4 regions of the Mesorhizobium sp. BH1-1-4 genome follow, and region 2 is predicted to be linked to each of the others. Evidence: predicted binding sites of a transcription regulator. Region 2 holds the regulator's gene; each other region holds the start of a gene.

Region 1 (7,962 bases), on a different contig from region 2:
CACGCAGGCATGCGAGACGATGATCAGCAGACGATGGCCGAAAAGCTCGGGAAAACCGGCATACATGACCGTCTCGGTGACCGCGCAGATGAACCAGATCACCGGCCCCCAGGATGCCAGCATCCACAACCCGGCCGCGGCGAAGGGAAAGAACACGGCGAGCATCACCGCCGCCACCTGCCAATGCACCGGCATGAGGTCGAAGCGCCACAGCGAGCCCGGATAGAAGCCGATCAGCTTGATCCAGTACAGGATGCCGAACAGCAGGCAGTAGCCCGCGATGACGCGCTGGAACCAGGCGAAGATCACCTCGACCGTCGAGGGTTGCAGAACGACACGTCTCGACGTCACCTCGCTCACAGCCCAAGCTCCCGATCGCCGAGCGGGGCGAAATAAGAATCGATATCCGCCTCGCTGATGGCATCGAGACTTGCCGGCCGCCATTGCGGCTTCGAGCCCTTGTCGATGATGGCGGCGCGGATGCCTTCGTAGAAATCGTGGCCGGCCAGCATGCGGTTGAGGATGCGGAACTCCATCCTCATGCAGTCGTCCATCGACAAGGTCAGCCCGGCGCCGATCTCGCGCCAGGCAACGTGAAGGCTGGTCGGCGAGCGGCTTCTCATCATGGCCAGCGTCTTCTCGGCAAAGGCATCGCCGCCGGCGGCGCCTTCAAGACTGGCAATGACGGCGGCAAGCGTGCCTTGCGAAAAGTGGCGGGCGATCGAATCGAGGTCCTGCCGTTCCGTCTCGCGTTTGGCCGGGACGAAGAAATCGCGCAACTCGGCGTTCGGGTCATTGCTGCTTGCCAATTCGTCGAGCAGTCCTGCCTGGTCGGCGGCCTTGATCGTGTGCGTGGCAAGGCCGGACCACAGCGCATCGCCATAACGGATACGCGCTCCCGTCAGCCCGAGATACATGCCGAAGCTGCCGCCGAGATCCGGAAGCAGGTGGCTGGCGCCGACATCGGGAAAGAAGCCGATGCCGACTTCCGGCATGGCGAACTGCGCATTCTCGGTCATTATGCGGTGCGAGCCATGGAAGGAGATGCCGACGCCGCCGCCCATGACGATGCCGTCGATGAGCGCGACATAGGGTTTCCTGAAGCGGGCGATGCGGGCGTTGAGCCTGTATTCATCGGCGAAGAAATCGACCGGCGGCTTGCCGGCACGGCCGGCCTCGTAGACCTGCAGGATATCGCCGCCAGCGGAAAACGCCCTGCCCTCGGCCTTGACGACGACGACGTTGATGCTCGCATCCTGCTCCCAGGCATCGAGCGCCTTGCCGAGCGCCTTGACCATGTTGTGCGTGATGGCATTGAGCGCCTTCGGCCGCGTCAGCGTGACGACGCCGGCCCGGCCCAGCCGCTCGAAGCGGATCTCATCGCCGCCGCCAAAATCCATCGCCAGAGAATCCCTCCCCCGCGCCTGCGGGACTGAAGTGCTAAAGGCGGCGCAAGGGTGCGTCAATGGCAGCAGCCTGTCGGCCGCGGTCTTGGCGGCAAGCGGCAGCCGATGCTACGTTGGCGGCCATTACGACAGGCAAGAGCCGGATAGTGAGCCCATGCCGCAGTTTTTGCGCGTTGTCCTTGTTCTGTGTTGCCTGTCTGCGTTGTGGGCAACCAGTGTCCCCGCAGGGGCGACCGACCTTGGCGACCTTTACCAGTCGCAGACCATCGTCACCGGCCAGGGTGAAGAAAACCGCCAGCTCGGCTTCAGGATTTGCCTCGACAAGGTTCTCGTTCGTGTTTCGGGCGATCAGCGGCTGCTTGCCAGACGCGATATGGACGCGCTTCGCGACAAGGCCGGCAGCTTCGTCGACTCGTTCCGCTATCACGATCGGCTGGAGGGCATTCCGATCCATGACGAGCAAGGCACGCATGACCGGCCGCATGATCTCACCTGTTTCTACAAGCCTGATGTGATCGACAAGGTGCTGGCGTCGCTCGGCAGCAAGCCGTGGCTTGGCGAGCGGCCGACGCTCACCGTCTTTCTCACCGCCGAACAAGGAACCCGGCATTTCGTATTGAGCGCCGAGGAGAACCGTGGCGAAACGATGCGCGAATCCTTCGACAATGCCGCCGGTCCAACGCTGATGCGTCTCGTGTTTCCCGGGATCGCGCAGCTTGCCGGCTTGAACGAAGAAGCGCTGCGCGCCGCCGACATGGCAAAACTCGATCAGCTGGCCAGCCAGGCTGGCGGAGACCGAGCGATTGCCGGCAGCATCATATGGAGCGACAAAGAGCTTGGCTGGATCGCCGATTGGCGTTTGGCCGACCGTGGAACCACCTATCGCTGGCAGGTCCGCGGTGTCAGCTTCGACGAGGCATTCCGTGTGGCCATCGCAGGCGCGGCACGGATTCTTTCGGGTAATGGCCAACCCTGACCGAGATTTTGCGGTTGGGATCGGGCAGCTTCGAACGCTGGCACAATCGTGTCGCATTGGTCCGCGACGCGTCCGCGTGGTAAAAGCCACCGATCCGGAGTTTTGGCCATGAACAAATTCACCCCGACAAAGCCAGCCGGCGCGCGCAGCGTCGACGACGTTACCGGCAGCCGGCGGCTCAGGCGCATGCGCAAGGCCGACTGGTCGCGCCGGCTGGTGCAGGAGAACAGGCTTTCGGTCGACGACCTGATCTGGCCGATCTTCGTCGTCGAGGGCAAGGATGTGCGCGAGCCGATCGCCGCAATGCCCGGCGTCTTTCGCCTGTCGGTCGACCTGGCCGTCAAGGAGGCCGAACGCGCGGCCAAGCTCGGCATTCCGGCCCTTGCCACCTTTCCCAATGTGGAACTCGGCTTGCGCGACCAGACCGGCTCGCACATCCTCGACCCGCAAAACATCATCAACCGCGCCACCCGCGCCATCAAGGACGCGGTGCCCGAGATCGGCATCATCACCGATGCCGCGCTCGATCCGTTCACCAGCCATGGCCATGACGGCATCCTGCGTGACGGCATCATCGTCAATGACGAAACCGTGGAGCAGGTCGCCGCGGCTGCCGTCATCCAGGCGGCGGCCGGTGCCGACATCATCGCGCCTTCGGACATGATGGACGGCCGTATCGGTGCCATCCGCGACGCGCTCGACGCCAACGGTTTTCAGGACGTGGCGATCATGTCCTACGCCACCAAATTCGCTTCGGCCTTCTACGGCCCCTACCGCGAGGCGGTCGGCACGGCCGGTCTGCTCAAGGGTGACAAGAAGACCTATTATATCGACCACGCCAATTCGGACGAGGCGGTGCGCGAGGCCGAACAGGACATCGCCGAGGGCGCCGACATGCTCATGGTCAAGCCCGGCCTGCCCTATCTCGACATCATCCGCCGGCTTAAGGACGAATTCCAGATGCCGACCTTCGCCTACCAGGTGTCGGGCGAATATTCGATGATCAAGGCGGCCGGCGCCAATGGCTGGATCGATGGCGAGAAGGCGATGCTGGAATCGTTGCTCGCCTTCAAGCGCGCCGGCTGCGACGGCATCCTGACCTATTTCGCGCCCGAAGTGGCTGTGATGCTGAAAGGCTAGCCCCGACTTCCCGGGCACTGCCTTTCAGGAGATGTCACCACTCTTTCGAGCGGCCGCCGGCTCCTTCGAATTCCCGCTGACAAAAACCGGCTGTTGCGGCAGGATTGAAGCGCAGTCAAAGGCGGCCAGCAGCCAACGCCCGCCCAAAAGGGTTGGCCAATGCCTCCAGTGGGATAATTACCCGATCCGTTTCACCGTCGGGCGAAGCCTCCGCTGATGCAGGACGCGGACTTCGCCGTGACCTGAGGAACGGACATGCGATGCCCTGACCGGACGGCGAGGTTCGGACACCCTTTCGGCAAAAAACCGCTTGCAATTCAAAATCAGTTTGCCTAGAAGAAACCACTTGCAAAATACAACTGGTTCTAGGAGGAGGTCTCATGTCCAAACTTCGCGTCAACGCTTTCAGCCTGTCTCTCGACGGCTATGGCGCCGGTCCCGATCAGGACCTGGAGAATCCGCTCGGCGTCGGTGGAAAAGCCCTGCACAAATGGGCTTTCGGCACCCGCACCTTCCGCAAGATGTTCGGCGAGGATGGCGGTGGCACAGGCGTCGACGAAGACTTCGCGGCGCGCAGCTTCGAGAATGTCGGCGCCTGGATACTGGGCCGCAACATGTTCGGGCCGATCCGGGGCGAATGGCCTGACGACAAGTGGAAGGGCTGGTGGGGCGACAACCCGCCCTACCATGTGCCGGTTTTCGTGCTGACGCACTACAAGCGGGAGCCGATCACCATGGAAGGCGGCACCACCTTTCATTTCGTCACCGACGGCATCCATTCGGCGCTCGAGCAGGCAAGGTCGGCGGCCGGCGACAAGGACGTGCGGGTGGGCGGCGGTGTCGACACCATCCGCCAGTACCTGCGGGAGAGGCTGATCGACGAGATGCATCTGGCGATCTCCCCGGTGCTGCTTGGCAAAGGTGAGAACCTTTTTGCCGGGCTCGACATGTTGAAGCTTGGCTACGCGTGCACCGAGCAAGTGGCAACGGCGCTGGCCACGCACGTGGTTATCAAGCGGGCTTAATTACAGCCCTTTCTCCCGTCACTATACGGGGAGAAATGTCCGGCAGGACAATGAGGGGCGGCGCTGCCGGTCGAAGATTGCCTTTCCCGACCACCCCACCGATAACAAAAATGGCCCAGAATACGTTTTCACGCAGGCCGAGTTCAAATGTAGAAGGTCAGCGCTGCCCCTCATCCGCCTGCCGGCACCTTCTCTCCGTATAGTGACGGGAGAAGGGAACCTCTCAATATTTCTCCGGCACGTAGAGTTCGCGGGGCAGGACCTGGCGCTCATATTCCGGGTTGAAGACGCGCTCGGGCAGCGTGATCTCCTCATGCGGCACCTCTTCATACGGCATCTGCTTGAGCAGATGATCGATGCAGTTCAGCCGCGCCCGTTTCTTGTCGTTGCCTTCGACGATGTACCAGGGCGCCTCCGGGATGTTGGTGCGGGCGAAGGTCTCTTCCTTGGCCTTGGTGTACTGTTCCCAACGCACGCGCGACTGCAGGTCCATGGGCGACAGTTTCCATTGCTTCATCGGGTCGTGGATGCGCATCAGGAAGCGCATCTGCTGTTCCTCGTCGGTGATCGAGAACCAGTATTTGACCACGGTGACGCCGGAGCGCACCAGCATGCGCTCGAACTCCGGCACGTCGTGGAAGAACTCCTCGACCTGATCGGGGCTGGCAAAGCCCATCACCCGCTCGACGCCGGAGCGGTTATACCAGGAGCGATCGAACAGCACGATCTCGCCGCCCGCCGGCAGATGCGGAACGTAGCGCTGGAAATACCATTGCGACTTCTCACGTTCGGTCGGTGCCGGCAACGCGACGACGCGGCAGATACGCGGATTGAGCCGCTGGGTGATGCGCTTGATGACACCGCCCTTGCCGGCGGAATCGCGGCCCTCGAAAATCACCACCAGTTTCTTCTTGTGATAGGCGACCCAGGATTGCAGCTTGATCAATTCGGACTGCAAGGAGATCAGATCACGAAAATATTGCATGCGATCGATCGAAGGCGGATGCGAGTTCTTGTAGATCTTGGCGATCTCCAGCGACAGCGCCGGTTCCGACATTTCGAGTTCATAATCTTCGTCGAGCGTGTCGGCGAGTTCGGCTTCAAGCCAGTCCTTGGCAGGGGAATTCTGTCTTAGCTCGGTCATATCAACTGCTCCGCTTGCAAGCCTGTCGTTTCCCTGTGGCGTCCCCAAATTGCCCGCCGGCGGCTGGAATGGAACACCTGAGCCGACTTCAATATAGACCGGCGGTGACGGTTTTATTGCAGCCCACGCGCTATTGCCGCCGTTGCTGATTCCGCGATGTATGATCGATCCACCGTCGATGCCTGGCGACAAGCCGACTGAATTGTCCTACAAATGCACGGTCACATTGCGGGCCGCCCTTTCGCGGCGCCCCAACTCAACACAATCGCGAGGACTGACATGGAATACCGCACCCTTGGCCGTTCCGGCCTGAAGGTTTCGACACTGACGCTTGGTACCATGACCTTCGGCGGCACCGGACCGTTCGCCGCGGTCGGCAACAGCGATCTGGCCGAAGCGAAGCGGATGATCGACATGTGCATCGACGCCGGCATCAACCTCATCGACACCGCGAACGTCTATTCGAACGGCCTGTCCGAGGAGATCATCGGCGAGGCGCTCGGCGGCAAGCGCAAGAACGATGTGCTGATCGCGTCCAAGGCGCGGATGCGCATCGGCAAGGGTCCGAACGACGAGGGCCTGTCGCGTTACCATATCATCCGCGAGTGCGAGAGAAGCCTGAAGCGGCTGAAGACCGATGTCATCGACATCTATTTCGTCCACCAGTGGGACGGCCTCACCCCGCTCGAGGAAACCGCTGCCGCGCTCGACACTTTGGTCAGCCAGGGCAAGGTGCGCTATATCGGCTGCTCCAACTATTCCGGCTGGCAGGTGATGAAGGCGCTTTCCATCAGCGACAGCCGCCACCAGCAACGCTTCGTCACCCAGCAGATCCATTATACGCTGGAAGCGCGCGAGGCCGAGTACGAACTGCTGCCGATCTCGGTTGACCAGGGGCTGGGCGTGCTGGTCTGGAGTCCACTCGCCGGCGGCCTGCTTTCCGGCAAATACCGCAGCGACAGTCCAACCGCCCGCCAGCTTGCCGGCTGGTCCGAGCCGCCGATCCGCGACGAGGACCGGCTGTGGCGGATCGTCGATGTGCTGGTCGAGATCGGCAAGGACCGAGGCGTATCGGCGGCGCAAGTGGCGCTTGCCTGGCTGCTCGGCCGGCCCGCCGTCTCCTCGCTGGTGATCGGCGCTCGCAACGACGTCCAGCTCAAGGACAATCTCGCGGCGGCCGCCCTGGAGCTCGGAACCGAGGAACGCCAGCGTCTCGACGCCGTCAGCCGGCCACCCCTGCTCTACCCCTACTGGCACCAGCAACTGACGGCAAAGGACCGCTTCGGCCTCGCCGACCTTGTTCTCGACCGCAGCGATATCTGACCAGCGTCAGGCCGAAGCGAGAGCTAGTTCTCGATGAACCGCCAGACCTCGAGATCGGGTTCGATCTGGCCGCCGAGCACGAAATATTTGTAGAGGACGAGTAGGGAGATCGCCTGCTCGTCCCGTTCGTTGAAGAATTTGCGGCAATAAGCATTGGCCGCCGCGATGATGCGCTCGGCCGCGGCCGGGTGCGCTTCGAAATATCGCACTTTTTCGCCGAGATCGGCAAAATCGGGGTCGAGCGCCACATAGTGGACGCCGGCCTCGAGCTGGCTCTCGCCAAACCATGTCTCGTAGGTCGGCGGCGGCATCAGACAGAGCGAGTTGGAGTTCATGATCCATTTGAGGTTGGTCGCCACGTCATTGCCCTCCAACGAGACGATGTAGCGATAGCGCAGATGCTGGCTGATGCTGAGGAAGGGCTTGCTGTACTTGGCCGGTGCACTGCGCTTGTGCGAGCCGACGTCGCAGAACGGCAAGTCGCGCGTGGCATCCAGGAACCGTGTCCTGATGGGATTGTTGAGGTCGCCGCGCCAGACCACCGCCGGGCGTTTGTCGGCGAAGGCGACAGCGTCGACCGGCATGTGGAAGTGGCGGAACTTGTTGAATTTCATGATGACGGCGTTGCCGTTGTCGGCGTGGATCGGCCGATCCTTGACGAGCGTCGGCAGCTTGGGCACGCCTTTGACGTCGCCGAACTTCAGGTCGACGAGCAATGACGGATCGAAGTAGCGGGCAAATTCCTTCAGGTCGTAATAGTACATGGTCGGTTCAAACGGTATCTTGTCGATGCGCACCGCATCAGGCCCCGGCGTAAAAGCGTCCCGCAGCTTGTTGTAGTCATTCAGGCGACGGCGCACGGCCTCATCCGAGAGCCTGGCCTGTTCGAGGCGACCCGCCAACCGCCGTCGGAAGATCGCCTGGGGTGCCATGTCGCGCATGACGTTG
Region 2 (7,962 bases):
ACCCAGCGTGACGATGAAGGCCGGCACTTCGAGATAGGCGATGACGAAACCCTGGAAGGCGCCGATCAGAAGGCCGAGCGCCAGGCCGATGACCAGGGCCAGGACCCATATCCATGGATTGCCGAGTTCAAGCCCTACGAACCGAACCAGGAAATGCACCTGCGCAAAGCCCATGACCATGCCGATCAGCCCTTCGGCGGAACCGACGGACAGGTCGATGTTGCGCATGACGATGACCAGCACCATGCCGCAGGCCATGATGGCGACCGCGGACGTCTGCACCGACAGGTTCCACAGATTGCGCGGCGTGAGAAAGGTGCGGCTGTCGAAATCGAGCGGATTGACGCCCAGACGCAGGCTCGAAATCACATGCAGCGCGACCCAGATCAGCAGCAGGGCGCCGATCATGCCGAGCATGCGGGTGTCGATCTCGGTCGCCTTCAGGAACCGGGCGACAGCGCCGAGTTCCGAGGCGCGCGCGGTGTCGGCCTGCGGATTGGACGTCGTATCGGTCATGATTTTCTCCCACCGGCTGGCCGTCTGACGCGGATGCCGAACCCAGCCTAGAAGCTATCCGCGTGACGCGGAAACACAAATCTTTTTGAGAAAACGCCGCGGCTTGGGGGCCGCGGCGCCTTCATTTCTTCAAGCGGTCAAACTCAGTTGCAGGCCGCGACGCTGCCGGCTGCGACGCCCGCGCAGACTTCGTCCTTCTTGATCCAGCCGGCGTCGATGACGAGGTTGAGATTGTCCTTGGTGATGGCGACCGGGGTCAGGAACAGCGACTTGACGGTGTTGCCGCCAGGCGTCGTGAAGTCCTTCACGCCGGCGATGTCGGTCATCTTCTTGCCGTCGGCGAGCTGCGAGGCGATCTCGGCGGCGTTCTTGCCGAGTTCACGCGCGTCCTTCCACACCGACACGGTCTGGGTGCCGAGCGCGATGCGGTTGAGCGCGGCGTGGTCGCCGTCCTGGCCGGAGACCGGCACGGTGCCGGCGAGCCCCTGCGCCGTCAGCGCGGCGACGACGCCGCCGGCGGTGCCGTCATTGGCCGCGACCACCGCGTCGACCTTGTTGTCGTTGGCGGTGAGGAACTGTTCCATGTTCTTCTGGGCGTTGGCGGGCAGCCAGCCGTCCGTATAGGCTTCGCCGACATTCTTGATCTTGCCGGAATCGATGGCTTCCTTCAGCACTTCCATCGAGCCCGAGAACAGGAAATCGGCATTCGGGTCGGCACCCGAGCCCTTGATGAAGACGTAGTTGCCTTCAGGCTTCACCTTGAACACTTCGCGGGCCTGCATGCGGCCGACTTCCTTGTTGTCGAAGGTCAGGTAGAAGACGTCCTTGTTCTCGATCAGGCGGTCATAGCCGACGACCGGAATGCCCTCGTCGAGCGCCTTCTGCACCGCCGGGCCGATCGCCGAGGCATCCTGCGCCAGGATGATCAGCGAATTGGCGCCCTGCGAAATCAGGCTCTCGACGTCGGTCAGCTGCTTGCCGGGGTTGGACTGCGCATCGGCGGAAATGTACTTGTCGCCCGCGGCCTCGATCGCCTTCTTCATGGCGGCCTCATCGGTCTTCCAGCGCTCTTCCTGGAAATTGGACCACGAAACGCCGATGACCTTGTCCTTCGCCTGCGCGACCGAAGCCAGCGTCAGCGACATGGCGACACCCGCCAGGATGGCGGCTGTGAATCTCTTCATGATATCCTCCCTGCGCCGCGTATTGGCGCGACCAAACTGACCCGAGGGCCGGCACAAAGGCTCTATTTTTTCGAGCCTCGAAAAAACACTGGTCCATCGCCGGAACACTGTCAACATCGATTCTGATGGATTTTGAGGTGCCGAGACCCTTTTTTCGAGTCTCGGAATAAATAATGACAGCTCCAGATGCATCTGCCAGTATTCTACCCCGTTGCCGGCGATGTTCGAGGGGGCGTCAAGAGCCGCGGCAACGGGGGAGGATGTGGGAAGCATGTCGGTCGGAATCCGCCACGACGATCTGCGCCGGCGCAACCGCGCAATGGTGATAGGAGCCGTGCGCCGGGGCGGTCAGCCCTCGCGCACCGAGATCGCCGCCACCACCGGCCTCAGCCACTCGACCATATCGGCGATATCAGCCGACCTGATCGGCGAGGGTATCCTGACCGAAGGCAAGCCGAACGAGGCCGGCTCACTCAAACGCGGCCGGCCGCAGGTTGGCCTCGGCCTCAACCCCGAGGCCGCGGCTGTGATGACCGTGGTGCTGTCGCTGAATTTCCTGTCCGTCGCCGTCATCGATTATGCCGGCCAGGTGATATCAGAGGAACAGCGCCGGCTGGACACGCTGACCATATCGCGTGAAGCTCTGATCAGCGAATGCACGGCAATCGTGCGGCGCCGCCTCGAGGACCCCGATCTCGATGTCAGCAGTGTTGCCCGCATCGCGCTGGCGATCCAGGGCATCACCGACACCGAGGCGCGTGCCATGCTGTGGTCGCCGATCACGCCGCGGACGGACATTGCCTTCGCCGACATACTCGAAGCCGAATTCGGCATCCCAGCCACCATGGAGAACGACTGCAACATGATGGCGGTGGCGCTGCGCTGGCGCGACCCCCAACGCTACCGCGACGACTTCATCGCCATCCTGCTCTCGCACGGCATCGGCATGGGCCTGGTGCTGAAGGGCGAACTGTTCACCGGCACCCATTCGTCCGGAGGCGAGTTCGGCCACATTATCCATCGCCCGGGCGGCGCGCTCTGCCGCTGCGGCCGGCGTGGCTGCGTCGAGGCCTATGCCGGCAACTATGCCATCCTGCGCAACGCCAGACAGCTTGGCGAGGACACCGAACCGGTCGCCGACGTCAGCGACGCGCAGATGCGGACACTCGCCGCGGCCGCACGGGAAAGCGACGGACCGGAGCGCGAAGCCTACCGCAAGGCCGGTGAAGCGTTGGGATACGGTCTCGGCAGCCTGTTCGCCCTGATCGATCCCGCACCCGTCGCCATGGTCGGCGTCAGCGCCGCCGCCTTCGACCTGATCGAGCCGGCCTTGCGCGAGGCCATCGCCCAGACGGCCGGCGGCCAGCATTCGGGATCGATTTCCTTCGACACCGAGCCGAACGAGTTGCCGCTCATCCGCGAAGGCTGCGCCATGCGCGCCTTGACCTTCGTCGACCAGGAGATTTTCGCGCCGGGCGTGCAGGCGAAAACAGGTTCAGGGAAGAACGTGGCCTGAGCGGACCTGGCGCCGAAGTCGCGAATTGCATCAACGTTGGAGGTTGACCGAAGCCGTTTGAGCTACTCACCAACGGATGCGATCCGGGATCGGAGACCTAATCCTCGCGGATCGCGTAGCCCGCGCCGCGGATGGTGCGGATGACGTCGGGCATGCGGCCATTGTTGACCGCCTTGCGCAGCCGGCCGACATGCACGTCCACCGTGCGCTCGTCGATATAGATCGTCTCACCCCAGACATTGTCGAGCAGCTGGCTGCGCGAGAACACCCGGCCGGGATGGCGCATCATGAATTCCAGCAGCCGGAACTCGGTCGGTCCGAGCCGGATCTCGCTCTTCTTGCGATAAACCCGGTGCGATTCACGGTCGAGCACGATGTCGCCGACCTTGAGCACGCTGGACAGCACTTCCGGCTTGGCGCGGCGCAGCAGCGCCTTGATGCGGGCCATGAATTCCGGCGTCGAGAACGGCTTGACCAGATAATCGTCGGCACCCGTCGACAGGCCGCGCACGCGATCGCTTTCCTCGCCGCGCGCCGTCAGCATGATGATCGGCAACCGCTCGGTCTCGGGCCGCATTCGCAGGCGCCGACAGAGTTCGATCCCGGACACTGCCGGCACCATCCAGTCGAGCACCAGGAGATCGGGGACGTTTTCCTGCAGCCGGATTTCGGCTTCATCGCCGCGCGTCACCACTTCGACCTGGTAACCTTCCGATTCCAGATTGTAGCGGAGGAGCACGCCAAGCGGTTCCTCGTCCTCGACCACCATGATGCGCGGCGCGATCATCGGCCTGTCACCCTGTTATACCGCCGGCGCCGACATCGCGGTCTCGTCCTGCTTAGGGCGATTGGCGGGCAGCTGCGTGCCGGTCAGCACATAGTATGCATTTTCAGCGATGTTGGTCACGTGGTCGCCGATGCGCTCGAGATTCTTGGCGCAGAACAACAGATGCGTGCAGGCGGTGATGTTGCGCGGATCTTCCATCATGTACGTCAGCAGTTCGCGGAACACCGAGGTGTATTTGACGTCGATGCGCTCGTCGTCATTCCTGAGTTTGGCCAGTGCCGACGCATCGCCGGCCGCATATTCCTCGACCACGCCATGCACCTGGATCAGCACCAGTTGCGCCATGGCGTCGATGGAATGCGAAAGGTCGCGCGGCGTGGCGCTGAGACCGACAGTGCCGACGCGCTTGGCGATGTTCTTGGCAAGGTCGCCGATGCGTTCAAGGTCGCCGGCCATGCGGATCGAACCGACGACATGACGCAGATCGTCGGCCATCGGCTGCCGCTTGGCGATCAGCGTTATGGCGCGGTCGTCGAGTTCGCGCTGGCGCGCATCCATGATGGCATCGTCGGAGACGACGCGCTGGGCAAGAGCGTTGTCGGAGTTCAGCAGCGCCTTGGTGGCGCCGCCGACCATCGAGCCGGCGAGGTCGCCCATGTCGCTGATCAGCCTGCTGATCTGTCCGAGATCTTCGTCGAAGGCTGCAACCGTGTGTTCGGCCATGATCCTGGTCCTCGTATGCGTGCGATCAGCCGAAGCGGCCGGTGATGTAGTCCTGGGTGCGCTTCTCGCGGGGCGACGTGAAGATCTTCTCGGTTTTGTCGAACTCGATCAGCTCGCCCAGATACATGAACGCCGTCTGCTTCGACACGCGCGCCGCCTGCTGCATGTTGTGGGTGACGATGACGATCGTGTAGTCGGCTTGCAATTCGTCGATCAGCTCCTCGATCTTGGCGGTCGACAGCGGATCGAGCGCCGAGGCCGGCTCGTCGAGCAGAATGACTTCCGGCTTCACTGCCACGGTGCGGGCGATGCAAAGCCGCTGCTGCTGGCCACCGGAAAGGCTGAGGCCGCTGGCGTTGAGCTTGTCCTTGACCTCGGTCCACAATGCCGCACGCTTCAGCGCCTGCTCGACACGGCCATCCATCTCGGCCTTGCTGATCTTCTCATAGAGCCTGACGCCGAAAGCGATGTTCTCATAGATCGACATGGGGAACGGCGTCGGCTTCTGGAACACCATGCCGATCTTGGTGCGCAGCAGGTTGAGGTCCTGCGAGCGGTCAAGAACGTTCTGGCCATCGAGCAGCACCTGGCCCTCTGCGGTCTGCTTGGGATAGAGCTCGTAGATGCGGTTGAAGACGCGCAGCAGCGTCGACTTTCCGCAACCCGAAGGGCCGATGAAGGCGGTGACGCTGCGCTCGGGCAGCGACAAGGTGATATCCTTCAGGGCCTTCGACTGGCCGTAGTAGAAATTGAGGTTCTTGACCTCGATCTTGGATTTGGCGGCTGCCTCTGTGGCGATCGTCATGTCTGGAGACAACATCTGGCTCATTTGTCCTCTCTGCGTCCGGTCAGGCTGCGCGCAAAGATGCTGAGCGCGAGAACCGTCAATGTGATGATGAGTGCACCGGTCCAGGCCAGTTGCTGCCATTCCTCATAGGGGCTGAGAGCGAACTGGAAGATGGTGACAGGCAGGCTGGCCATCGGCGCGTTGAGATTGCTCGACCAGAACTGGTTGTTGAGCGCGGTGAACAAGAGCGGCGCTGTCTCGCCGGAGATGCGGGCGATGGCCAGCAATATGCCGGTGACGATACCCGACATCGCGGCGCGATAGGCAACCGAGCGGATGACCACCCAGCGCGGCGCCCCGATCGCGGTGCCGGCTTCGCGCAAGGCGTTGGGCACCAGGTTGAGCATGTCCTCCGTGGTGCGCACCACAACCGGGATGACCAGGATGGCAAGCGCTACGGCGCCGGCGATCGCCGAGAAATGCCCCATCGGCCGCACCATCAGTTCGTAGACGAATAGGCCGATGATGATCGACGGCGCAGACAGAAGGATGTCATTGATGAAGCGCACCACGGTGGTTAGCTTCGAAAAGCGGCCATATTCGGCCATGTAGGTGCCGGCCAGCACACCGATCGGCGTGCCGACGATGATGCCGATGATGGTCATCACCACACTGCCGTAGATGGCGTTGAGCAGGCCGCCGGCGTCGCCGGGCGGCGGCGTCATTTCCGTGAAGACCGCAAGATTGACGCCCGAGAGGCCCTTGTAGAGCAGAGCGCCAAGGATGAGCGCCAGCCAGGCAAGGCCGATGCCGGCGGCGATGACGCACAGCGTCATCATCACGCCATTTCTGCGTTTGCGGCTCTGGTGAAGCGATGCGGCTGTCGACATCGGTCAGGCTCCGGTGCGGGCGTCTATGCGCATCAGCATGTAGCGAGCGATGGCAAGGAGGATGAAGGTGATGACGAACAGGATCAGGCCGAGCGCGACCAGCGAGGAGGTGTAGAGATCGCCGACGGCTTCGGTGAATTCGTTGGCGATGGTCGCCGAGATCGTCGTTGCCGGCGCGAACAGGGAGGTGCTGATCCGGTGCGCGTTGCCGATGACGAAGGTCACCGCCATCGTTTCACCGAGTGCGCGGCCAAGAGCGAGCATGACGCCGCCCATGATGCCGATGCGCGTGTAAGGAATGACGACGCGCCGCGTGACCTCCCAGGTCGTGCAGCCGATCCCGTAAGCCGATTCCTTCAGCACCGACGGCACCGTATCGAAGACGTCCTTGGTGATCGAGGTGATGAAAGGCAGGATCATGATGGCCAGGATCATCGCCGAGGTCAGCAGCCCGATACCGTAGGGGGGGCCGGCGAACAGGCTGCTGAGGCCCGGGACACCATGGAACACGGCGATGATGAAAGGCTGCACCGTCGTCTGCAGGAACGGTGCCAGCACGAACAGGCCCCAGATACCATAGATGATGGAAGGGATGCCGGCCAGCAATTCCACCGCCATGCCGATGGGGCGCCGCAGCGGGCGCGGGCAAAGCTCAGTGAGGAAAATGGCGATGCCGATGCCGAGCGGCACGGCGATCAGGATGGCGATCGCGGAGGTGATGATGGTGCCGTAGATCGGCGCCAGTGCGCCGAATTTCTCCGTCACCGGGTTCCAGCTTTCGGTGGTCAGGAAGGAGAAGCCGAAGGTCGACAGCGCTTGCCAGGAACCGGCAAACAGCGAGATCGCAACACCGCCGAGCAGGACCAGCACCAATATCGCGGCGGCGCGGGTCATTCCATGGAAGATCGAATCGGTCAACGCGAACCGTCGAACGGTTGCGTCGCGCGATCCTTTAACGGCTGGCAAGGCTTCCTGGACAGCGCTCATATCAAGCTCGGCTCTTTCAGGTTGATGAGAAAGGAGCGCCGCTGTGATGCGGCGCTCCTTCGAGAATATTACTCGCCGGCGTAGACGGGCTTGCCATCGGCCTGGATGTCGGCCTTCCACGAAGCCTTGATCAAGTCGACGACGCTGTCGGGGATAGACACGTAGTCGAGCGCCTTGGCGGTTTCCTTGCCGTCCTTGTAGGCCCAGGCAAAGAACTTCAGCGCTTCGCCGGTGGCAGCGGCATCATCCGGAGCCTTGTGAATCAGGACCCAGGTCGAAGCGGCGATCGGCCAGGTGGCGTCGCCGGGTTCGTTGGTGATGATGACGTTGAAGTTCTTGGCAGTCTTGAAGTCGGCGTTCGAAGCTGCGGCGCCGAAGGATTCGAGCGACGGCTCGACGACCTTGCCGGCGGCATTCAGCATCTTGGAGTAGGAGAGATTGTTCTGCTTGGCATAGGCGTACTCGACATAGCCGATACCGCCGTCCGTCTGCTTGACGGTGTTGGCAACGCCTTCCGAACCCTTGGCGCCGACGCCCGTGGGCCATTCGACGGCGGTGTCCGAACCAACCTT
Region 3 (7,962 bases), on a different contig from region 2:
CGGCGCAGTTGCCTTTGTCCTTCGGAGCATGGTTTTGCCCGCGCCGAGGGACGGCGCGCAGGGTGAGACCGTGGCCGGCGCTTCGGGCTATAGCGGGACCGGTGGCCATGGCGGCGTCGACGGCGGGCATGGTGGCAGCTAGGGTCATTCCGCCGCTTCCCGTTTTTCTTCGGTCTTTGCTGGATTTTCGCGGGCCTCGTATTCGGCGCGCATGCGGCGCACGAGGTCGAGTTCGGCCTGGAAATCGACATAGTGCGGCAGCTTCAGATGCTCGACAAAGCCGGTCGCCTGGACGTTGTCGGAATGGGAGATGACGAACTCCTCATCCTGGGCTGCGGCGACGATGTCCTCGCCGAGCTCGGAGGCGCGTAGCGCCCGGTCGCAGAGCGCCATGGCCATCGCCTTGCGTTCGCTCTGGCCGAAGACGAGGCCGTAGCCACGGGTGAATTGCGGTGGCGCCTTGGCCGAGCCCTTGAACTGGTTGACCATCTGGCATTCGGTGACCCGCACCGTGCCGAGCGGCACCGCGAAGGGCAGCTCGGGAACGTCAAGCTCAAGCTCCACCTCGCCAATGCGGATCTCGCCGACAAAGGGATGGTTGCGGGCATAGCCGCGCTGCGTGGAATAGCCGAGCGCCAGCAGAAAACCCTCGTCCCCGCGCGACAGTGCCTGCAGGCGGATGTCGCGCGCCATCGGGAATTCCAGCGGCTCGCGGGTGATGTCTCCGGGAATGTGATCCCCAGGCATGTCGCCATCGGGCTCGATCAGGCCTTCGCGGGCGAGGATGGCCGAGACACGCGGCATGGGCTCGGCCTGGCCGGCGCGCTGCAACGGTTCGGCGACATCGGCGCCGGCGGCCAGCTCGGGGTCGAGCAGGCGGTGCGTGTAGTCGAAGGTCGGACCGAGCAACTGGCCGCCAGGCAGGTCCTTGTAGGTCGCCGAGACACGCCGTTCGACCAGCATCGCGCTGGTGTCGATCGGTCTGGTGTAACCGAAGCGCGGCAATGTGGTGCGATAGGCGCGCACCAGGAAAATCGCCTCGATCATGTCGCCGCGCGCCTGAACGATGGCGAGTGCCGCCAGTTCACGGTCGTAGAGCGAGCCTTCGCTCATCACCCGGTCGACGCCGAGCGCCAGCTGTTCGACGATCTGGTCGAGGCGAAGCGCCGGCACCGAGCGGTCGCCGCGCCGGCGGTCGGCAAGCAGGCTGTGAGCGTTGGCAATGGCGGCTTCGCCACCTTTTACCGCGACATACATGGTCAAGCCTCCATCGTCTTGATGCGCGTCGTGCGCGGCAGGCAGGCGATGCCGTCCGGTGTGGCGAGGACGATGTCGACGCCGCGTGGAAAGCGCTGGTTGTTTTGCTTCCACTGCTCGACGAAATGGCGCGGCATCCGCGCCGGCGCGATCGTGGCGCTGGTTTCGATGCCGGGGCCCTCAAGCAACAGCGGGGCCCCCGAAGTGAGGTCGCCGACCTGCAGGATCAGCGTCGTCGATCGATCGGGATAATCCTGCGTGCCTTGTGAGAAGCCGTCGAGCGCCATCATCTCGGCCGGTGTGGCGATAAATGCGAAATGCGCGTCGGCCGGTGTGTTGGCCAGTGGCGCACCGGTGTGAAAACCAAGCCAAGAGCCGATCGCCGCGGAGACGTGCAGGGCCGGGTCGAGCCAGAGCGGCGTGTCGTTGTCGCACAGCGCCAGGGCAATGGCGCCTGATGTAGCCGACAGCGGCGCCGGTGGGTGGGCCAGGGCCGGCAAAGGCTGCACGCTGCCCGGCCGCGCCATCGCATCCATGACCGCGCGGAAAACGGTCTGGGCATTGAACACCGGATCGGCGAAGCCGCCCTCGATCGATTGCGCTGCGATCTCCATCAGTCTTCTCCGCGAACCATGGTGAAGAAATCCACCTTCGTCGCCGCCGTCTCGGCGCGGCGTTTTTCGTGGGCAACGGTCAGGACCGAGCGTAAGGGCGCGATGAGCCTGGTCTCGACCTCGGCGCGGCGGGCAGGGTCCTGCCAGAGAGCGTCGGCGATGGCCGCGAGCTTCGCCTTCTGCTTGTCGCGGCCAAGCGCGTAGCAATGGCCGACCTGTCCTGACGGCAGCCGGACCGTGGCGCGGGTGACGGTCGCTTCGCCGACATTGAAGGGCGCGCCGCCGCCGCCGATGCGGCCGCGCAGCGTGACCAGGCCGGTCTCGGGGCCGCGCAGCATCTCGGCTTGCGATGGCAGACCTGCCTCGTTCCAGAGCCGCACGATGTCGTCGCCGCTGGATTGCGCCAAGGTGGCCATGGCAGCCTTGCGCTCGGCCTGGTCGCGGGCTTCCTGTCCTCGCATCGACTGATTTCCTCGTTGCCAAATTTGTCTATTGATATAGACAACTATACAAATTATACATATTACCTAGCGCGAGTCCATGACGGGTGCGTGACAGGATTGGCCGCAGGGCAAAAACATGACGGGACATGATGTGGCCGACAGCATCGAGCGGCGCAGCGGCGTCTCGCTGTGGCGCCAGATCGCCGACAGGATCCTGCAAGCGATCGCCACTGGCGATTTCGCCGAGAACGCCGCGCTGCCGCCCGAGGTCGCACTGGCGGAACGTTATGGCGTCAACCGTCACACGGTGCGCAGCGCCATATCCGCCCTCGTGCAGGAGGGCGTGCTGCGGGCTGAGCAGGGGCGTGGCACTTTCGTCTTGTCGCGCAAGCGGCTGTCCTATCCGATCGGCGCGCGCACGCGCTTTTCGACAGGCCTGCAGGGTCAGACCTCGGAGCGCCACATCGTGTTGCTTGCCTCATCGATCGAGCCCGCCAGCCCGCGCGTCGCCGAGGGGCTCCGTCTGGCCCGTGGCAGCGAGGTGATCCGGCTGGAGACACGCGGCGAGGCCGACGGCCGGCCGGTGTCGCGCGCTGCCGCCTGGTTCGAGGCCAGGCGCTTTGCCGGCATCGACAAGGCGATGGCGCAAACCGGGTCGATCACCGCTTCGCTCGCCCGTTTCGGTGTCGACGATTATCTCAGGCAATCGACCGTGCTGTCGGCCCGCCATGCGGACGCCGCCGATCTCGCCGATCTCGACCTGCAGCCGGGCGCCATCGTGCTGGTCACCGTGGCGGTCAACGTCACGCCCGACGGCCAGCCGATCCAGTTCTCGGAGTCGCGTTTTCCCGCGGAGCGAGTGGAGCTGAAGTTGTCGGCACTGTAACGCCCTGACTATCCGATCTCGATCACGGCCTTGATCAGGCCCGACTTTTCGTGCGCCCAGCGTGCGAGATCCCTTGGCGTTCCTTCGAGCGTGGTGCGATGGGTGACGAGCTTGGCCAGCGGCACGGCGCCGTCGCGGATCGAGGCGGCGACGTGGTCGAAATCGGCGCGCAAGGCGTTGCGGCTGCCAACCAGCGTCATCTCGCGCTTGTGGAACTCGGGGTCGGAAAAGACGATGTCGTCCTTGACGACGCTGACCAGCACCAGCGTGCCGCCATGCGCGACATGAGCGAAGGCCGATTGCACCGAGGGGGTGTTGCCGGTGGCGTCGAAGACCACGTCGAAGCCTTCGCCTGATGTCACATCACGCACCAGATCGGACACGGGTGTCTGTGAGCCGTCAAGGATCGAGAAGCCGAATTCGCTTGCCGCGAAGCCCAGCCTTTCGCTGCTCATGTCGAGCAAGCTGACCTCGAGCCCAGCAATGCGGGCGAAGATGGCGGTGCCAAGCCCAATCGGACCGGCGCCGATGACCAGCGTGCGGGCGCCGGGCTCGGAACGCGCGCGGTGCACGGCATGCGCGCCGATGGCCAGGAATTCGACGGCGGCGGCGTCGGCCAGCGACAGGCCATTGGTGGGATAGAGGTTTTGTGCCGGCACCAGGATCTGTTCGCACATGGCGCCGTCGCGGTGGACGCCGAGCACTTCGATGCGCACACAGCAATTGGGTTTTCCGTGCCGGCAGGCGATGCATTCGCCGCAGGAAAGATAGGGGTTGATGATCACCGGCTCGCCAATGTCGAGGCCGACGCCTTCGCCTGTCCCGATCACGGTGCCCGATACTTCATGGCCCATGATGCGGGGGTAGGCGAGGAACGGGTGCTTGCCCTCGAAGATATGGTAGTCGGTGCCGCAGATGCCGACATGGCTGACCGCCACCAGAGCCCAGCCGGGAGGCGGAGCGCCGGGAGCAGGGTGGTCTTCGACGACTAGGTCGCCGGGCGAGCGGCAGACGACGGCTTTCATGCTTTGATCCAGTCTGTTCGCGAAATCGCCGGCCCGCGTCAGGCCGGCGATCGATTGGAATGCGTTATTTGCCGCGGCGGCGCAGTCCGTCGAAGTAGACGATGATGATGATCAGCGCTCCAGTGATGATGCGCTGCCAGAACGAGTTGACGTTGAGCAGGTTGGCACCATTGTTGATGGTGGCAAGGATGAAGGCGCCGAGCAGCGGCCCATGCACCGAGCCGACCGCACCGAAGAGCGAGGTGCCACCAATGACGGAGGAGGCGATCGCCTGCAGTTCCCAGCCCTCGGCCTGGGTCGGGTTGCCGATGCCGATGCGGGCGGCCAAGAGCACGCCGACGAAAGCCGCGCACAGGCCGGACAGCGTGTAGGCCATGTAGATGGTGCGCTGAACATTGACGCCCGACAGGCGCGAGGCCTCGGCATTGGAGCCGACCGAGAACAGGTACCGGCCCCAGCGGCTGTGATGCAGGAAGACATAGGCGGGCACGCCGACCAGGATCACCATCCAGAACAGATTGGGGATGCCGATAAAGGAATTGCGCGAGAAGGCGGTGAAGCTGTCGCTGTTGATGTTGATCGAGTTGCCGTTGGTCATCAGAAGGCCGATGCCGCGCAACGAGGTCAGCGTCGCCAGTGTGATGATGAAGGGCGGCAGGCCCATCTTGACGATGCCGAAGCCGTGGAAAAGGCCGATGGCGACTCCGACCAGCAAGGTGATCAGGATGGCGAGCGCGATCGGTACGCCGGCATTGATCAGCAGGGCGACGACGACAGTGGCGAAACCGACCACCGCACCGACGGAAAGATCGATGCCGCCGGTGATGATGACGAAGGTCTGGCCGACCGCCATGATGGCGATCATCGAGCCCTGACGCAGAAGATTGGCGATGTTGTTGCCCGAAGCGAAGCTTGGCGTCGCCAGCGACAGGACGATCCAGAGCAGCACCAGCAGCGCCAGCAGCGTCAGCCCGAACAGGACGTTGTAGTTGCGCTTCGGTTTTTCGGCGGGGATCGCCTCGATGCTCATGTCTGTCCTCCCAGTTTTTCTTGTTTCTCGGCGAGCGCCTGCGTGAGAATGTCCTCGTGACTGGCGGTGTGGAACCCGTGCGTGGCGACCAGCTTGCCGCGCCGGAACACATGCAGCGTGTCGGCCAGTTCGTAGACCTCCGGCAAGTAGGACGAGATCAGGATGATGCCGGCACCCTTGGACAACAATTCGCCGAACAGGCGATAGATCTCGGCCTTGGTGCCGACATCGACGCCGACCGTCGGTTCGTCGAAGATGAACAGCTTGGCGCCGTGGGCCAGCCATTTGCCGATGACGATCTTCTGCTGGTTTCCGCCCGAAAGGCTCGACGCCAGCGCGCCGCGCGTCGGCGTCTTGATTCTCAGGCCAGCGATCTGGCGGTCGGCCTCGGCCTTCTCTTTCGCGTTCGAGATCAACAGATTGCTGGAGATGCGCTTGTAGATCGGCAAATTGAGGTTGAGGCCAACCGGCAAATTGAGGCAAAGACCCTGGTCGCGGCGGCTTTCCGGCGCCAGCGCCATGCCGAGCTTGATCGCGTCATGCTCGGAGTTGATCTGGACTTGCTTGCCTTCCCACAGGATCTGGCCGGCCGACTTTTTGTGACGTCCATAGAGCGAGGTGACGAACTCGCTGCGCCCGGCGCCGATCAACCCATAGAGGCCGACGATCTCGCCGGCACGCACCGTCATCGAGATGTTCTCGAAGCCCTTGCCGGACAGGTTCCTTGTTTCGACGATCGGAGCGCCCGGCGTGAAATGCTCCTTGTGGTAGACCTGCTCGATCGAGCGGTTGATCATCATCTTGACCAGTTCGGCGTCGTTGGTCTCGGCGATGCTTCTGGTGCCGACCAGCGTGCCGTCGCGCAGCACGGAAACGCGGTCGGCGAGTTCGAACACCTCTTCCATGCGGTGGCTGATGTAGATGATCGTCACACCTTCGCCCTTCAGACGGCGGATGAGCGTGAAGAGCTGGTCGGCCTCCTTGCGGGTGAGATAGGCCGTGGGTTCGTCGAAGATCAGGAACTTGGTGCCGCGCACCGTGGCGCGGGCGGCGGCGATCAATTGCTGCTGGCCTATGGTGAGGTCACCCAGCACGACATGCGCCGGCAGGTCGAAGCCGAGATCGTCGATGATCTTCTGCGCTTCCCTGACCATGGCGCGTTGCTGCAGGATGCCGAAACGCGAATTCTCCTCGCCTAGGAACATGTTGGCGGCGACGGACAAATGACGGCACAGCACGACTTCCTGATGCACGGCATTGATGCCGAGCGCCATCGCTTCATGCGGCGTCGCCAGGGCTGCCGGCTGCCCTTCCCAGAAGACCTCGCCCGAGGTGCGCGGCATGACGCCGGTCAGGAGCTTGATGAGGGTCGATTTGCCGGCGCCGTTTTCGCCGACGATGGCGTGGATTTCGCCTGATCTGAAGGCAAGATTGACCGGCTTCAGCGCATGGGTGCCGGGATAGCGTTTTTCCAGCCCGCGCAGTTCGAGGATGGTCCTGCCGGGTTCCAGAACGGGGGCCGGATGCAGTTCCTGCGCCGTCGGCGTCATGACAATCCTCCCAGACTGGTCTTTCGAGTGGCGGCGGCGATGCGGCTCTCCACTCGTTGAAATCAGATTAGTTCGAGCCCGCCGATTCCCAAGCCGCTGCGGGATGTTTCCGGGGCGAGGAGGCCCCGGAAACGATTTCGATCTTGCCTGCCCTTACTTCAGCTTCGGGTTGAGCAGGGCGTCGATCTTGGGGTCCTTCATATTGTCCTTGGTCACCAGGTTGGCGCCGGTGTCGACATTGGCCTCGACCTTCTCGCCCTTGGAGGCGGCGAGCGCGGTCTTGATGCCGTCATAGCCCATCCGGTAGGGGTCCTGGACGACGAGGGCGGAAATGACGCCGTCGTTGAGGAACTTGATCAGCTTCTCGTCGCTGTCGAAGCCGACCAGCGCCAGCTTGCCGCCAAGGTTGTTCTCGGCGACGGCCTGACCGACGCCCTGCGCCATGATCAGGTTGGAGGCGAAGATGCCCTTGAGGTTCGGATTGGCGGTGATCAGATCGGTGGCGATGTTGAGGCCGGTGGTGGCTTGGCCGTCGGCATATTTGTCGGCGACCAGCTTCAGGCCCGGATACTTTGCCTTGAGCTGTTCGGTGAAGCCCTGCTTGCGCTGTTCGAGCGAGCCGGCGCCGGGCGCGTTGGTGATCAGGGCGACGTCGCCCTCGATCTTGCCGCCGTTGGCGGCGCCGATGGCGGCTGCGAGGCCATCAGCGGCGACGCGGCCGCCCTGCACGTTGTCGGTGGTCAGGAACGAGGTGAAGGCCTTGGAGTCGGCGCCGGAGTCGATACCGATGACCTTGACCTTGGCGGCCGCTTCATCGATCGGCTTGCCAAGCGCCTTGAACTCGGTAGGCGCGATCACGATCGCGGCCGGGTTGCTGGCGACAGCGTTCTCGAGGATCGAGACCTGGCCGTTGACGTCGGTTTCAGCCTGGGCGCCGAGTTCCGGCACATTGACGCCGAGATCCTTGCCGGCCTTGCGGGCGCCGGCCAAAACGATCTGCCAGTAGAAGGACGTGGTGTCCTTGACGATGATCGGGATGGTCACGTCAGCCGCCGAAACCGGTGCGCTGTGCATGACGGCGGTGAGCATCGAGGCTGCCGCAAGGGCCATGACGGCGCGGCGGTTGAGAATGCTGGTCACGAATTTCATAGGATCCT
Region 4 (6,940 bases), on a different contig from region 2:
GATGGGTATGACTTCGGGCATCACACCATAACGTTGCACCAGAAGGCCATTGGCGCCGGTCGACGTGATGCCTTCACGCGGCTTGTCGTCGATGTTCTCCAGACCTTCCGAATAGACTTTGCCGAGGGTGCCGATCTCGGTGAAGAAGATCGCCGCGCTTCCCGCCAGTGGTCCGGGGCCGAAGGCGCGGGTGAAGAACAGGGCCCAGATCAGCATGTCGACCGAGCGCATGAAGTCGAAGAAGCGCTTGAGCACCTGGCTCAGCACACCGCTCGGCGTGATGTTGCGCGCGGCGAAGAAGGCAAGCGGGAAGGCGACGATGCCCCCGAGCAACGTGCCGAGGAACGCCATGACGATGGTCTGCAAGAGCTTCGTCCAGACATCGCCATGCTGCCATTGGGCGTTGTTCCAGATGTTGTCGCCGGCCAGCGCCAGGTTCGAGGTGCCCGGCTTCAACTCAGGCCCGGATATGATCAGCGAGATCACCTCGCTCGCGGACTTGCCGAAGAAGGGCGAGCGCGTGTCGAAGACGAAATTCGCCCAACCGAGGAAGCGCTTGCGCACCTTGACGCGGTCGACGGTCACGCGCACCTCGCCGACAAAGCCCATCTTGGCGACGATTTCGTCGTCATGCACGGTGACCCAGTCCGGCACCGGGCCTGATACCACCGGCTTGCCGCCAGTCAGGGACACGGGAATTGTCTGGCCGTTGACGACGATGGTCGCCTGGGTCTTGTCGAAGGTGACGGACTTAGCCGGCCCATCGATCAGGATGGTGTAGGTGCCATTCGCGTTCTTGATCACCCAGTCGGGATCAGGGTTCTCGCCCAGTGCCGAGAAGCGCGGGTATTTCGGCGTGATCTCAGGCTGGTCGAGGCGGAATTCCGGCTGCAGGTCGTAGCTGATCCATTGCGTCAGGAAGAGCGGCAAACGTTCCCAGTGCGAGTCCCGCAGCACCTGCGGCAGGCTGAAGAACCACAGGACATAGATGAGGTAGAGCAGAATGCCGGCAAACAGGAGCAGCGGCGTGAAGCGTTTGTACAGCGGTCGCCGGAATATCTGCGGGTAGCGCTCCTCGATCGGCAGCATCTGTTCGGCGGTCATGGTCGCCATGATCTACGCCCCCATCATAAAGGCTTGCTCACCGACCAGCTTGCGGCGCAGCCAGGCGGAGAACTGGTCGATGATGAAGATGGTCGTGAACAGGAGCAGCACCAGCGCCAGCGTCTTGGCGCCGAAGCCGCGTGAGATGGAGAGCTTCAGCTCCTCGCCGATGCCGCCGCCGCCGACGGCGCCGATGATGGTCGAGACACGGACGTTGATCTCGACGCGCAGCAGCGTATACGACATGAAATTGGGCAGCACCTGCGGCAGGCCGGCAAAACGAACCCGCTCGAACCAGTTGGCACCGACCGCGCGCAGGCCTTCCTCGGCCCGCATGTCGATGTTCTCGTTGATCTCATAGAACAGCTTGCCCAGCGCGCCGATCGAATGCAGGCCGATGGCGATGATGGCGGCGATCGGACCGGTCGAGACGATGGCCGCGAACAGGCCGGCGATGACGATTTCCGGAAAGGCGCGCAGCAATTCCATGAAGCGCTTGACGATCTGCCTCAGTGCCGGATGGGGCGTCAGATTGCGCGCCGCGATGAAGGAAAAGGGCACCGCGAAAATGAAGCCGATGAAGGTCGAGACCAACGCCATGTTCACGGTGGTGATCATCAGCTCGAAATATTCGGGGATGTAGAAGCCGCCCCAGACATAGACGCGGCCGAGCGGGAAGTTGAATTCCTGGGTGCCGGTGTCATGCGGCGAGGCCATGTCGAACAGGGCGCGCCAGACGTCGTTCCAGTCCTTGGGAATGAGCCAGCTCAGGAAATCCAGAATATGCGGCAGCCGGTCGAAGAAGTGCCCGGCATTGGCTTCGTCGGCGAACCACATGCTGGCGAACATGGCGGCAAGCATCAGGCCGACGCCAAGCACTGTATAGAACCGGCGCAGCGACGTCTGGCGTCGCCAGGCATCAGCCATCTGGTGGGTGGCGCCGGAAGGGGCTGTCACGGAAAGGGTCATGATCGGAGATGCAAAAAGGGCGGCACCCGAGGTGCCCCCCGTTTCGATTTCGCCGTTAGCCGCCGATGGCTGCCTTACGGGCTTCGACGATGACGTTGTAGAAGTCCGGCTTCACCGGAACATAGCCGGTAAAATCGCCGCCTTCGACGCCTTCGAAGCAAGCCTTGTCCTTCTTGGGCAGGTCGGTGAAGAAGGCGGTGAGCTTGGCGGTCATGTCGTCGCCGAGCGCGGTGCGCACGACCAGCGGGCCGTTCGGGATCAGGCCCGAGCGCCAGACTTCGACGAAGTCGTTCGGGTCGACGGCGCCCTTGGCGACGACCTTGTGGAAGGTGCCGGATGTGAAGCCGTTCTTGAAGTCGCCGATGCCTGAGGAATCGTCGACGGCGACGTCGACCTTGCCGTCACGCACGGCCAGGATGTTGTTCTCATGGCCGCCGTTGAACTGGGTCGAAGCGAAGAAGGTTTCGTTCGAAGCGCCCGTCTCCTTCGGAATCTGGGTCAGCGGGATCAGGTAGCCGGAGGTCGAATCCGGATCGGCGTAGCCGAGCTTCTTGCCCTTGGCCGACTTGATGTCGGTGATGCCCGAGGTCTTCAGCGCCAGGCCGATCGAATAGTAGCCGGTGGCGCCATCGGTCTGCTTGGTGGTGAGGATCGGGGTGACGGCTTTCGGGTCCTTCAGGACAACGCTGGCATAGCCGGAAGCGCCGAGTTCGGCGAAGTCGAGCGTGCCGCCGAGCAGGCCCTGGATGACGCCGTCATAGTCGGCGGCGGGGAACAGCGAAACCTTCTCGAAGCCGAATTCGGTCTTCAGGTGGTCGGCCAGGCACTGGTAGTTGCGCAGCCGGTCGGTTTCGTTTTCACCGCCGAGAATGCCGACGCGAAATTCCTTCATGTCGGCGGCGTGGGCCATGCTGGTGGCCATGGCGAGCACCGAAACGGCGCCGAAAACCATCTTCCTGAACATTGATGTCTCTCCTGTAAGTTCCGGCCCCGCGCCGGCAGCGTTCTTGATCTTGACAAGTGCCCTTGACGCGGGCGGACGATCCAGGCTGCTCGCCATTGGCCCGTAATGGGCTCAGTATCCCGGGTATGCGGGTTCGAGCGGTCCGGCGGATGCGGCGATCTTCTGCTTGAAGGCAACGCTGGTGGAGGTGATGACCTCGGATATCTCGCCACCATTGCTGTCGGCGCCATAGACGAGACGCACGGCTTCGCGGTCGAGTTCCTCCGGCGGCCCGTCGAAGACGACCTTGCCGGCGGCCATGCCGATGATGCGGTTGCAATAGGTGCGGGCGGTATCGAGCGTGTGCAGATTGGTGACGACGGTGATGCCTTCGCGCAGATTGATGTCCTGCAGCGAATCCATCACCACCTTGGCGTTGAGCGGGTCGAGCGAGGCGATCGGCTCGTCGGCGAGGATCACCTTGGGCTGCTGCATCATGGCGCGCGCGATGGCGACGCGTTGCTGCTGTCCACCCGACAACGTGCCGGCGGGCTGAAGAGCGGTACGGGCGATGTCGAGCCGCTCGAGCGCGGCGACCGCCTCAGCGCACTCGGCGCGCGAAAACATGCCCAGAAGGTTGGACAGGGTGGAACGGTGGTTCAGCTTGCCAAGCAGCACATTGGTCAGGACGTCGAGGCGCGGCACCAGGTTGAACTGCTGGAAGATCATGGCGCAATCGCGCTGCCAGCGCCGCAGCGGCGAGCCGCGCAATTGCGAAACCTCGGCGCCGTCAAAAAAAATCGACCCCTGGCTGGGGTCGACAAGACGGTTGATCATGCGAAGAAGAGTTGATTTGCCGGCACCCGAACGACCAATGACGCCGACCATCTGCCCCTGCGGGATCGAGATGCTGACGTCGCTGACGGCGGTGTTCTTGCCAAATCGTCGGCTGACACCGCGGATTTCGAGCGTGGCAGAGCTTGCTGACATGGGCTGGTTCCAGTCCGGTCCATATTGATCGTCAGGCACTCGCCTAACGCAGCCACATGAACCTGCCATGTCGCCAGCATGTCAGTTTTGTTACGCTCCACAGATACGACGGCCGCGTCCTGCTGGCGATCAGCCGAGCATCAGCAATTCCTCGAAATGCTTCATGTCGCGGAATGCGCAGAAGGCAGGCGGCTTGATCTCGATCACCGGGGCCTCCCGGCCGAAAAGCGCCAGACTCTCGTCGAAAAGCGCGCGCCAGGCAGCAGCCCTGTCGTCGGCGAGACGCTGGATCTGGTAGGCGAAGGTGATGTGGAAGACGTAAGCGTCATGGTCGGGGTGCCGGTAGCCGAACGGCACCGCGAGCGCGTCGCGCCATTCACGCATGATGCGCACGTCCTCGTCGGTCGCGCCGGCAACGGTGAGGCCGGTCGGCACGATCTCGACCACCTTGATGTTGAACGGCCCGGCGCCCTGGAAGCCTTTCAGGCGTTCGAGGTAGAGGCGGGTCATGGCGTCGATGCTGGTGTCGAGCGGCACGTCGGACGGCCAATAGGGGAGCCGGCGGCGATATTCGATGATGCCTTGGAACAGCGTCATGTGCAGGCTGGAGACCGGCGTGAAGGCAAGACGGTCGGCGTCCGGCATGGCCATCATCCGATCGCGGACAGCGAGCACCACGGCTTCCGAGGGCGAGCCGCTGACCAGATGACTGACGACCGTGTTGCCAGGTTCCAGGAGAAAATTGCCCGACGCGTCGTAGCGCGTGCCGAGATGCACTGGCCGCGTCGGATTGGAGCCGGCAAAGAATCCAGTGAGCGAGGGTCTGACGGTGTCGAGCATGGCGATCTCCTTGGGGAGATGGCGTCCTGTACGAGTCCTGTGTCAGGGATATGAACAGGCCGGCGATATGACGATGATGTTAGGGCTATGCCTCTTTGCCCGACGCGCTTCCCTCGTATTTCTCCAAAAACGCCTCGGCGGTCAATTCCCGGAAATCCTCGAGGCTAGCGCGCAGCCTGGCATGATCCCAGTCCCACCAGGCAAGCGCCTGGTAGCGCTCGGCGGTGCGGCGGTCGAAACGCTCGCGGATCGGTTTGGCCGGCACGCCGGCGACGATCGTGTAGGGCGCGACGTCCTTCGACACCACCGCCCCGGCGCCAACCGCCGCGCCATCGCCGACGGTGACGCCGGGGAGGACGGTCGAGCCGTGGCCGAGCCACGTGTCGTGGCCGATGGTGACGCGTTTGGCGCGACGCTCGGCGAAGAATTCGCGTTCATGCTCGGCGTCGTCCCAATAGTCCGACGCGCGATAGGTGAAGTGGTGCAGCGTCGGCCGCCAGGTCGGATGATTGGTGGCGTTGAGGCGCACGCTTGCCGCGATGTTGGCGAACTTGCCGATCGTCGCGCACCAGACGGCGCAGTCTTGCATCATGTAGGAATAGTCGCCGAGTTCGCTTTCCGAGACCCGGCTGCGGTCGGCGATCTCGGTCCAGCGGCCGAGCGTCGAGTTGTGTACCTCCGCCGTGGGGTGGACAAGCGGCGTCTCCGACAATTTCCTGGTCATGCGGCGAGTTTTCCCAGGGCGAAGGCGGTGACGTCGATGATGCGGTCGGCCACCGCCTCGCGCACATCATGGTCGTGGAAGATGCCGAGCAGGGCGACGCCCGCCGTCTTCTTGGCGGCGATGAGTTCGATCACCACGTCGCGGTTGGTGGCGTCGAGCGATGCGGTCGGCTCGTCGAGCAGCAGGATCGGATGCTCGGTGATGAAGCCGCGCGCGATGTTGACGCGCTGCTGTTCGCCGCCTGAGAAGGTTGCCGGCGGCAGCATCCAGAGCTTTTCCGGCAGGTTTAGCTGGGCCAGCAAGGTCCGTGCCTTGCCTCTTGCCGTCTCGCGCTCCTCGCCGCGCTCGACCAGCGGTTCGGCGACCACGTCGAGCGCCGAGACGCGCGGCACGGTGCGCAGGAACTGGCTGACATAGCCGATCGTTTGCCGACGTATGGCAAGCACGGTGCGAGGATTGGCGTGGGCGAGGTCGATCAGCCCGTCCTCGTGCGTGACGATGATCTGGCCTTCGTCGACGGCGTAGTTGCCGTAGAGCATTTTCAGGATCGAGCTCTTGCCGGCACCGGAGGGGCCGCCGAGCACGGTGCATTCACCCGCCTTGATGGAGAAGGAGACGCCGGAGACGACAGGCAGTTTGATGCCGTCGCGCAGATGCATGGTGAAGCTTTTCGCGACGTCGGAAACAACGAGAGGGGTCGGCATCGTTACACCTGCAGAATGGAAGAGACGAGCAGTTGCGTGTAGGGCGCGCGCGGATCGTCGAGAACGCGGTCCGTGAGGCCGCTTTCGACGACGCGGCCATCCTTCATCACCATCATGCGTTGCGACAAAAGCCGGGCCACCGCGAGGTCGTGGGTGACGACGATCGCGGCAAGGCCAAGATCGGTGACGAGCCCGCGCAAGAGGTCGAGCAGGCGCGCCTGCACCGAGACGTCGAGACCGCCGGTCGGTTCATCCATGAACACCAGCCGTGGACCGGTGACGAGATTACGGGCGATCTGCAGGCGCTGGCGCATGCCGCCGGAAAAGGCGCGGGGTTCGTCGTCGATGCGGTCTTGCTCGATCTCGACGCGCGACAGCCAGTCGACGGCCGTGGCGCGGATCTTGCCGTAGTGGCGGTCGCCGACGGCCATCAGACGCTCGCCGACATTGGCGCCGGCCGACACCGTCATGCGCAGGCCGTCGGCCGGGTTCTGATGGACAAAACCCCAGTCGGTGCGCATCAGGAAGCGGCGCTCGGCCTCGCTCATGCGGTAGAGCTCGCGGAACTGGCCATCACGCATGCGGTAGCTGGCGGTGCCGGAGGAGGGCAGCAGCCGCGTCGACAGGCAGTTGAGCAGCGTGGTCTTGCCGGAACCGGATTCACCG

The links. Region 2 encodes PhoB, which activates phosphate uptake and scavenging genes when phosphate is short. Its sites were predicted from a motif close to TGTCATNNANCTGTCAT; they were not measured.
Region 1: the regulator PhoB is predicted to act here: its motif matches at 5,796-5,812, upstream of ppk2 (polyphosphate kinase 2).
Region 3: the regulator PhoB is predicted to act here: its motif matches at 2,412-2,428, upstream of phnF (phosphonate metabolism transcriptional regulator PhnF).
Region 4: the regulator PhoB is predicted to act here: its motif matches at 4,085-4,101, upstream of phnC (phosphonate ABC transporter ATP-binding protein).

Annotation. Positions count from the first base shown of each region.
Region 1 is NZ_JAIUIN010000002.1:359,160-367,121, reverse strand. Features, by position in the region: gene LB569_RS05285 (DUF6163 family protein) at 1-360, opposite strand, end outside; gene LB569_RS05280 (enoyl-CoA hydratase/isomerase family protein) at 357-1,400, opposite strand; gene LB569_RS05275 (DUF2066 domain-containing protein) at 1,561-2,382, shown strand; gene hemB (porphobilinogen synthase) at 2,491-3,522, shown strand; gene LB569_RS05265 (dihydrofolate reductase family protein) at 3,903-4,547, shown strand; gene ppk2 (polyphosphate kinase 2) at 4,771-5,691, opposite strand; gene LB569_RS05255 (aldo/keto reductase) at 5,971-7,014, shown strand; gene LB569_RS05250 (glycosyl transferase family 90) at 7,038-7,962, opposite strand, start outside.
Region 2 is NZ_JAIUIN010000044.1:12,781-20,742, reverse strand. Features, by position in the region: gene LB569_RS31745 (sugar ABC transporter permease) at 1-516, opposite strand, end outside; gene xylF (D-xylose ABC transporter substrate-binding protein) at 660-1,700, opposite strand; gene LB569_RS31735 (ROK family protein) at 1,972-3,216, shown strand; gene phoB (phosphate regulon transcriptional regulator PhoB) at 3,314-4,003, opposite strand; gene phoU (phosphate signaling complex protein PhoU) at 4,019-4,726, opposite strand; gene pstB (phosphate ABC transporter ATP-binding protein PstB) at 4,752-5,555, opposite strand; gene pstA (phosphate ABC transporter permease PstA) at 5,552-6,403, opposite strand; gene pstC (phosphate ABC transporter permease subunit PstC) at 6,407-7,390, opposite strand; gene pstS (phosphate ABC transporter substrate-binding protein PstS) at 7,459-7,962, opposite strand, start outside.
Region 3 is NZ_JAIUIN010000018.1:102,775-110,736, reverse strand. Features, by position in the region: gene LB569_RS24410 (hypothetical protein) at 1-148, opposite strand, end outside; gene LB569_RS24405 (carbon-phosphorus lyase complex subunit PhnI) at 145-1,257, opposite strand; gene phnH (phosphonate C-P lyase system protein PhnH) at 1,260-1,871, opposite strand; gene phnG (phosphonate C-P lyase system protein PhnG) at 1,871-2,332, opposite strand; gene phnF (phosphonate metabolism transcriptional regulator PhnF) at 2,451-3,200, shown strand; gene LB569_RS24385 (zinc-binding alcohol dehydrogenase family protein) at 3,209-4,225, opposite strand; gene LB569_RS24380 (ABC transporter permease) at 4,290-5,255, opposite strand; gene LB569_RS24375 (sugar ABC transporter ATP-binding protein) at 5,252-6,805, opposite strand; gene LB569_RS24370 (ABC transporter substrate-binding protein) at 6,959-7,954, opposite strand.
Region 4 is NZ_JAIUIN010000018.1:111,843-118,782, reverse strand. Features, by position in the region: gene phnE (phosphonate ABC transporter, permease protein PhnE) at 1-1,113, opposite strand, end outside; gene phnE (phosphonate ABC transporter, permease protein PhnE) at 1,117-2,073, opposite strand; gene phnD (phosphonate ABC transporter substrate-binding protein) at 2,129-3,037, opposite strand; gene phnC (phosphonate ABC transporter ATP-binding protein) at 3,149-4,006, opposite strand; gene LB569_RS24435 (DUF1868 domain-containing protein) at 4,136-4,846, opposite strand; gene LB569_RS24430 (DapH/DapD/GlmU-related protein) at 4,932-5,570, opposite strand; gene phnL (phosphonate C-P lyase system protein PhnL) at 5,567-6,274, opposite strand; gene phnK (phosphonate C-P lyase system protein PhnK) at 6,277-6,940, opposite strand, start outside.